2 regions of the Methylobacterium sp. 88A genome follow, and region 1 is predicted to be linked to the other one. Evidence: riboswitches for the same ligand, from Rfam matches in the RefSeq annotation. Region 1 holds a riboswitch; the other holds the start of a gene.
What was found. A riboswitch is a leader RNA that binds a small molecule or an ion and turns the genes downstream of it on or off. The one in region 1 is predicted to bind cobalamin.
Positions count from the first base shown of each region.

Region 2: another riboswitch for cobalamin. It lies ahead of A3OM_RS0106170 (TonB-dependent siderophore receptor); the one in region 1 lies ahead of A3OM_RS0120405 (TonB-dependent receptor).

Region 1 is NZ_AQVT01000001.1:4,267,143-4,271,305, reverse strand. It holds gene A3OM_RS0120410 (TonB-dependent siderophore receptor) at 1-1,464, shown strand, start outside; cobalamin riboswitch at 1,562-1,760, shown strand; gene A3OM_RS0120405 (TonB-dependent receptor) at 2,061-4,163, shown strand, end outside.
Region 2 is NZ_AQVT01000001.1:1,290,582-1,294,744, reverse strand. It holds gene A3OM_RS0106180 (MarR family transcriptional regulator) at 1-319, opposite strand, end outside; one part of gene A3OM_RS25095 (IS5 family transposase) at 964-1,303, shown strand; one part of gene A3OM_RS25095 (IS5 family transposase) at 1,303-1,724, shown strand; cobalamin riboswitch at 1,918-2,128, shown strand; gene A3OM_RS0106170 (TonB-dependent siderophore receptor) at 2,311-4,163, shown strand, end outside.

The DNA.
Region 1 (4,163 bases):
GACCGCTTCCTCGGCGAGCCCGATTTCAGCCGCTTCAAGGCCGAGCGAGCGATGGCGGGCTACGAGTTCTCGCATCGGTTCGATGACGCCTGGACGGTGCGGCAGAACCTGCGCTACGCCCATGCCAGCACGAACTACAACAGCGTCTACCCGACGGGGCTGGCCGATGCCTCGCCCTCGAACCTCGCCCGGTCCGCACAGACCTGGATCGAGGATTACGGAGTCTTCACTGTCGACACGCAGATCCAGCACGAGCATGTGTTCGATTGGTTCAAGAACACCGCCCTGCTCGGCATCGATTACAGCAACATCCAGAATAAAAGCGACCAGAGGGGCGGCCCGACCCAGTCGTTCTTCGATCCGAACTTCCTCTTTACCGGCATCGCCCCGCCGCTGGTCGGCCCGATCGATGTCCTCAACCCGAGCTATGGTTCTGGCGTTGCACCTCTCCAGAGAACGTTGCTGAGCCGTCTGTCGCAGGAGCAGACCGGTATCTACGCCCAGGATCAGGTGAAGTTCGGCAACGGCTTCCTGTTCAGCGCCAACGCCCGCTACGATTGGGTGAAGACGAAGACCGACGTGCAGAACCCTGCCCTGGATGCCGTGCGTGCGACGCTGAACAGTTTCGGCGTCCCCAACGCGATCCCGACCAATTTCGGGGTCACCCAGAATGCGGAGTCCTATAGCGGCCGCGTCGGACTGTCGTATCTCTTCGACAACGGCCTGACGCCCTACGTCGCCGCCGCGCGCTCGTTCAACGTGCTGCCGTTCTACATCCAGTCGAGCACTCGGAGCCAATTCGTCCCGGCCGTGCCGGATACGTATTCGATCGGCCCCGCCAAGCCCGAGATCGGCGAGACCATCGAGGGCGGCATCAAGTTCCAGCCTCCGGGATCGAACAGCACCTTCCTGCTGACCTACTTCAATACCAAGAAGACCAACGCCCTGACCTTCGACGGGACCGATCCACTGCAGCAGGCCTATTACCAGACCGGCGAGATCACGGTGAACGGCATCGAGGCCGAGGCGACCCTTGAACTCGCCGAAGGGTTCCGCCTGCTCAGTTCGCTCACCGCCCTCAACGCCCGGGTGACCAGGGACATCCCGCCGTTCCCCTTGCCCGACGCGACCGGAAACCGGCCGATCCAGGTTCCGAACATCGTGATCTCGAACTGGGCCGACTACACCGTACAGACCGGCCTGTTCCGCGGCCTCGGCTTCGGCTTCGGTGTCCGCTACATCGGCGACACCTTCGGCGATACGGCCAACACGATCCGCGTGCCGGATTACTTCCTGATGGATGCGTCGATCCGCTATTCCTTCGACAACTGGCGCTTCCAGGTGGCCGCCAACAACCTCGCCGACAAAGTTTATGTTGGCACCTGCGCCCAGCTCGGCGGATATGTCGGCTGCAATTACGGCGACGGCCGCCGCATCACGGGCTCCGTCACCTACCGCTGGTAGGCGACGCGCATCCGATGAGATCGGCCCCGGATCGCAAGATCCGGGGCTTTTCTTTTGGGCTGTTGCCGTGACGTCGTTGACGCGGTCTCCCGGCCTCGACTAGCTTGAGCATGACGGTTCCTCTTCGGGGGATCAAAAGGGAACGCGGTGAGGACCTTGTGTCCGATGCCGCGGCTGCCCCCGCAACTGTAAGCGGCGAGTCCTTCATCAACACGTCACTGGGTGATCACCTGGGAAGACGATGAGAGGGCAGCGACCCGCGAGCCAGGAGACCTGCCGTCAGTCGTGGTCACACGCGAAACGCATCGGGCGGGGTGTCCTGGTGGGGTGTCGGGGCGTTCGCATGTCGCGAATGCATCGGCTTCGTTCGCGGTGACGTGCCACTGCGCTGAGCCGCGCCTGCCGTCTGCCTGCGATGCCCGATCGTTCCCGTTCCTTCCGTTACAGAATCGCTCCTCAGGATGCCTTCGGCGAGACCGTCCGGTCCCGCACGCAGGCATTTTGCCCGGTTCGCTGTATTGTAACGTTATAACATACGATTTAGCAGAGGGGGCGCGGCATTCGGCCAGCGATCACTTCGGTTTGCCAAAACGAACATGCCCAGACAGGTCACCCACCGCGCGCCCGGGCGGACATCCCCGGCCCGCGCCACCGCTCTCCTCGCGTCGCTCCTCGGCTCGACCCTGCTCGCCGGTCAGGTCCGGGCACAGGATTCCGTCAACCAGAATGCCGTCATCCTCGACCAACTCACCGTGGAGGGGAGCGGGGTCGGCCTCACCCGCGCCAACCCGGTCGGGCTCAACCTCTCGACCCCCTCCCGCAGCGCCAGTCGGCTCGGCCTGACGCCGCTGGAGACGCCCGCCAGCATCGATGTCATCAGCGGCGAGACCGCCCGTATCCGGGGCCAGAACACGGTGGTCGAGGCGGTGACGCAGAACGCCACCGGCATCACCACCATCGCCTCACCCGGCAATGGCAACGGCGCCTTCTCCAGCCGGGGCTTCGCCGGGCCGAACTCGATCCAGCAACTCTATGACGGCACGCGGCTGTTCGTGGGAGCCGGTACCGTGACCTTCCCATTCGATACCTGGAACGTGGAGCGGATCGAGGTGCTGCGCGGCCCGGCCTCCGTGCTCTACGGCGACGGCGCCATTGGCGGCGTGGTCAACGTGGTCTCGAAGAAGCCGAGCTTCACGCCGATCCATGCCGCCCGCGCCGCAACCGGGTCGGATGGGCTCGCGCGCCTCGCCGTCGATCTCGGCGGTCCCATCGGCGATGCGGTCGCCTACCGCCTCAATGTCAGCGGCAACCGCGACGGCGGCTGGACCAGCCCGAACGGGGATTTCCGCAACCTCGCGGTCTCGGGCGCGCTGCTGTTCCAGCTGAACCCCGATCTCGCCGTCACCCTCAGCCACGATCTCGGCTACCAGGAGCCCGCCCGCTACTGGGGCACGCCGCTGGTCGATGGCCGGATCGTCCAGTCCCTGCGCAACAACAACTACAATGTCGACGGCGCGAAGATCGTCTGGTCCGACAACTGGACCCAGCTCAAGACCGAGTGGACGCCGAGCGCCGACATCACCATCCGCAACACCGCCTACCGCCTGCAGAGCCGCCGCCACTGGCTCGATGTCGAGCAATACAGCTTCAATCGCGGCACGGGCCTCATCGACCGGTCCAGCTATACCGAAATCTACCACCAACAGGAGCAGGTCGGGAACCGCTTCGACGCGGCCTTCAAGGGCAACGTGTTCGGCTTCCGCAACGAGTTCGCCATCGGATTCGACGTGAACCACGTGGATTTCCGCCACACCAACAATTTCTCCAGCGCGGGCGGCGTCCTCGTCACCAGCGTCGACCCGTTCAATTACGATCCGGGCTTGTTCCCGGCCAATGGCCGCGCCAGCCCGGCCTATGCCACCAGCACCAACCAGGCCTCGGTCTTCGCCGAGAACCGGCTGATCCTCAGCGACCAACTCTCCTTCCTCACCGGCGTGCGTTTCGACGCGCCGACCCTGCACCGGCGCAACCTGCAGACCGGCGACACCTTCGCGCGCTCGTTCGAGGCCCTGAGTTACCGGTTCGGCCTCGTCTACAACCCGACGCCGGATTCGGCCCTCTACGTGCAATACGCCACCGCTACCGATCCGGTGGGGAGCCTCATCAGCCTGTCGCAATCGAACGCCAATTTCGACCTCTCCACCGGCGAGCAGATCGAGGTCGGTGCCAAGGGCCTCGCGCTGAACGGCGCCCTCGAATGGACGCTCGCCGGCTATCGCATCGTCAAGGACAAGCTGATCTCGGCGGTGCCGGGCCAGCCCAATGTCTCGACCCAGGTCGGCCGGCAATCCTCGCACGGGGTGGAGGGGGCGCTCGCCCTGCGCCTGCCCGATGGCTGGCGCATCGACGCCAACCTCGCTCTGCTCCACGCGCAATACGACGAGTTCCGGGAGGGGGCGGTGTCCTATGCGGGTAACCAGCCCATCGACGTGCCCGAGCGCGTCGCCAATGTCTGGCTCAATTGGGCCTTCGCCCGTGACTGGGAGGCCAGGATCGGGCTCCAGAATGTCGGCCGGGTCTTCAGCGACTTCTCCAACACCGCGCCGCGGCCCGACTACACCCTCGCCCATCTCGGCCTCGACCATCAGGTCACCCCGGCCTCGCGCCTGAGCCTTCGCGTCTACAACCTGTTCGACACG
Region 2 (4,163 bases), 3.0 Mb from region 1:
CGGCGACGACCATCTTCGCCTCCGAGGTGAGGCTGAGCACCTTCGCTCGCCGGTCGCTCGGATCCTCGGTTCGCACAACCAGCCCGGCCTTCTCAAGTTGGTCGAGCAGGCGCACCAGCGACGGCCCCTCGATGCCGACCGCCTCAGCCAAGGCGTTCTGGCGCGGTGCGTCCCCCATCCGCGCGATCATGACCAGCGGAAGTGCCTTCGCCTCCGAGATCCCGTGCCTTTCCGTGACCGTGTTGGCCACGCGACGCCATTGGCGTCCCGTCAATATCAAGGTGTGGGAGTAGGCTTGGCTAAGGTCGCTCAGGTCCATCTCGTCGCCTCGTGGCAACCTGGTAGGAACGATCCACCGAATTGCGTATCTATAAATAGGAAGCTATTTATTAGCGGGTGAATTTCAAGGTGGATGCGGTCTCGTCCTCCGTTGCGCGTATAGGGCTCTTGATCGGAAGTGAGGTTCGTAACCTTCGGTATCTCCTTCCCTACCTGGGTGATCCGGATCTGGAAGGTCTCAATTTGATCGGTCGGCCGGGTCGCTGGAGTCTACATTCTTTCGAGCGGAGCCGAGTGTGACTTCGATCCGGTCACGCGGGACGATATGCCGGTTTTCGTTTATTCACGGCTCGCCGAAATGCAGATCGAGATAGCCGTTGGCGAGTTGCGTCGGATGTCGGTTGGGCAAGCAGACCGAGGCAATAGAACGATCTAAGTCTGCCTGGGAGCATTCATCAGAAAGGCTTCTTTGGCGTAGTTGGGTCGACATCTCCCCGTCCGCACTTCGACCACATTGGGTGGAATGCGGTCCGACTGCTTTCGACCAGAAGACGTCCATAAGCGCTTATCGTGGAGGCCATCGAGCATCGGCCGATTGCGCCACTAGGGCGTGGTGACGATTTAAGGATTTGGGATTCCCAGCAGGGCTGAATTCGGATTCAACGCTGATTTTGGAGATCGGCGATGGATTGCGACGCACTTCGGGACGACCAATGGGAGCGGATCAAGGATTTTGTGCCCGGCGGGACCAGAGGCAAGCGTGGTCCCCGCACGGACAATCGGCGGTTTCTCGATGCGCTTCTCTGGATGGCGCGTTCGGGCGGGCGCTGGCGCGACCTGCCTGAGCGCCTGGGCGATTATCGCTCGGTGAAGCGGCGTTACTATCGCTGGATCGAGATGGGGGTCCTCGACGCGATGCTGTCGGTGCTGGCGCGGGATGCCGACCTCGAATGGCTGATGATCGACTCGACCATCGTGCGGGCTCATCAGCATGCGGCCGGAGCCCGCAGGGAAAAAGGGGGGCGGATGCCCAGGGCCTGGGTCGGTCTCGAGGCGGACTGAGCACCAAGATCCACGCGGCAACGGAAGCGCTCGGCCTACCGGTCCGCCTGATTGGCTCTCCCGGACAGAACAACGACATCACAGTCGCCCATGACCTCGTCGAAGGCTTCGACGCCAAGGCGACCATTGCCGACAAAGGATACGACGCCGATCACTTTTGCGACGGTCTCGCCGAGACCGGAACGGAGATCGTCATTCCGCCCAAGCGAAACCGCAAGATCCAGCGCTCCTACGATGTCGAACTCTACAAAGAGCGCAACCGCATCGAACGCTTCTTCGCCAGACTCAAACAGTACCGACGCGTCGCCACACGATACGACAAACTTCTCGCCAATTTCATGGGCTTCGTCAAAATCGCTGCCATCGCCATATGGCTCAAATAGTTAAATCGTCACCACGCCTTAGGCGCAGGCTGCATAACCTTTCACCCCCGATGGATCAGAGCCTCCGCACCTGAAAAGAGCGGACTGTCCCAATCCATCTGGCGACGGACAACGGTCCGGGACCAGACTGATGCAATGTTACAATGTTGCGAGAAAATGACGCCCCCTCGATTGACTATGCGGCGGCGCCCGGCGAATGTCTGACCGTCAAGGTTCCTGCGGGTCGTCGGCTCGCGGGCTAAGAGGGAATTCGGGGTGCTCGCAGGAGCGCTTCCGAAGCTGCCCCCGCAACTGTTAGCGGTGAGCCCTCACCGTCCATGGTCACTGGTGCGACGCACTGGGAAGGCCGAGGCGAGGGCGACGACCCGCGAGCCAGGAGACCTGCCTTGCACAACGATACGTCTCTCGGGCGGGGTGTCCCGGCGGAGCGCATGAGCGGGCTTGGCTACTGACGCAGCCGGTCCCGCGAGGGCACCCGCTCGGCCGTCGCTCGACAACCTTGAGCGCACCGGTGCCCCTTCGTCCCAACCTGGCGACCTCGAAGGTTGCGATCCTGACCCTGCCCGTTCCGGCCAAGCGTCGTCGGATGTCGAGGCGTCGAGGATCGCACTACGCGCTTGCCGCAATCCTTTCGGCGGGCGCGCCTGCACTGGAGGCCCGGGCGCAGGAGGCCGTCACGCTGGAGGAACTCTCCGTGGAGGCTACTGGCGGGAGCGCTCCAGTGGTCGCTGGTGCTGGCCCCTCCCCGGGGATAGGCCTGATCGGTCCGACCCCGGGCTACCGGGCCGACCGGGCGGTGAGCAGCACGAAGACCGACACGCCCCAGCGCGACGTGCCCCAGATCGTCACCGTTGCGCCGCGCGAGGTCATCACAGATCTCGCCGCCACCCGCGTCGACCGGGTCTTCAACTATACGCCCGGCGTCGCCCAGCAGAACAATTTTGGCGGCCTGACGGTGTTCAGCTACGCCATCCGTGGCACGACTACCTCGGAACTCTACCGTAACGGCTTCCCGATCAACCGAGGCTCGCCGCCGCCGCCCGACACCCAGAACGTCGAGCGCATCGAGGTGCTCAAGGGCCCCGGTGGCGGCCTGTTTGGGCGCAGTGACCCAGGTGGCCTCGTCAACTTCGTCACCAAACAGCCGACCGCTGAGCGCTTCGTCGAGATGGGCGGTCTCTGGGGTTCTTTCGAGCAGTTCCGCGACACGGTCGATGCCGGTGGCGCGCTCAACGAGGACGGCACGCTGCTCTACCGATTTAACTTTGCGGGCGGACGCCAGAACAGCTTTCGCGATTTTGTCGACAGCGACCGGCTCCTCGTCGCTCCCGTCGTGAGCTGGCAGGTCACGCCGGACACGAAAATCACCGTCGAGACCGAGTTCCTGCGCAATCGCGTCGTGGTCGACCGGGGTGTGATTGCGATCAACCGCCAACTCGGCTTCCTGCCGATTTCCCGCTTCCTCGGCGAGCCGGGGCAGAGCACGTATCAGAGCTCGGACACGATGCAGGTGCGGGTCGAGCATCGCTTCAACGCCGATTGGCAGATGCGCCTCGCCACCCACTTCAACACCGGCTCGCTGGTCGGGGAATCGGCGGAGGTCCGTGGCCTCGCCGCCGACAATCGCACCGTCCTGCGCGACCGGAACTTCCGCGATTACCGCTGGGATACCGCCATCGGTCAGGCCGAGGTGGTGGGGCGCTTCGCCACCGGTGATCTCGGTCATACCCTGCTTCTCGGCTTCGAGCGGGAGAGCACGGATAGCCGCGTGGTCTATGATCGCTCGAACTTCCGCCAGAGCCCCTACAGCCTCGACATTTACGATCCCCGCTACGGCCAGGCCCTGCCGCCGCTCACGATCCGGCGCAACAACTTGGAACGAGTCACCAACACCGCCCTCTATGTCCAGGACCAGATCGCGCTCAGCCCCGAGTGGAAGGCGCTCCTCGGGGCCCGGTTCGATTTCTTCGAGCAATCTTTTCGCGAGCGAACGAACTCGACCCAGTCAGAGCAATCGCGGGTGGCGGCCACGCCGCGTGCCGGGCTCGTCTACCAGCCCCTGCCTGAGCTTTCGCTCTACACCAATGTCGGCACCAGCTTCCGGCCCAATATCGGCCCCGACGCCTTCGCGGTGGCCCGCGCGGAGCCGTTCGAGCCCGAGACTGGCATCGGCTACGAGGTGGGTGCCAAGCTCGATCTGTTCGGAGGCGCCCTCGGCCTGACGGCGGCGGCCTTCCGCATCGAGCGGCAGAACGTGCTGACGGCCGACCCCAACAACAGCGGCTTCTCGCTGGCGGCGGGCGGCGTGCGCAGCCAGGGCTTCGAACTCACGGCCGCAGGCCAGATCACCCCCGAGATCAAGATCCTGGCGGGCTACGTCTACGCCGACGCAGTGGTGACCAAGGATAACGTGCTGCCGGTGGGCGCACCGCTGATCAA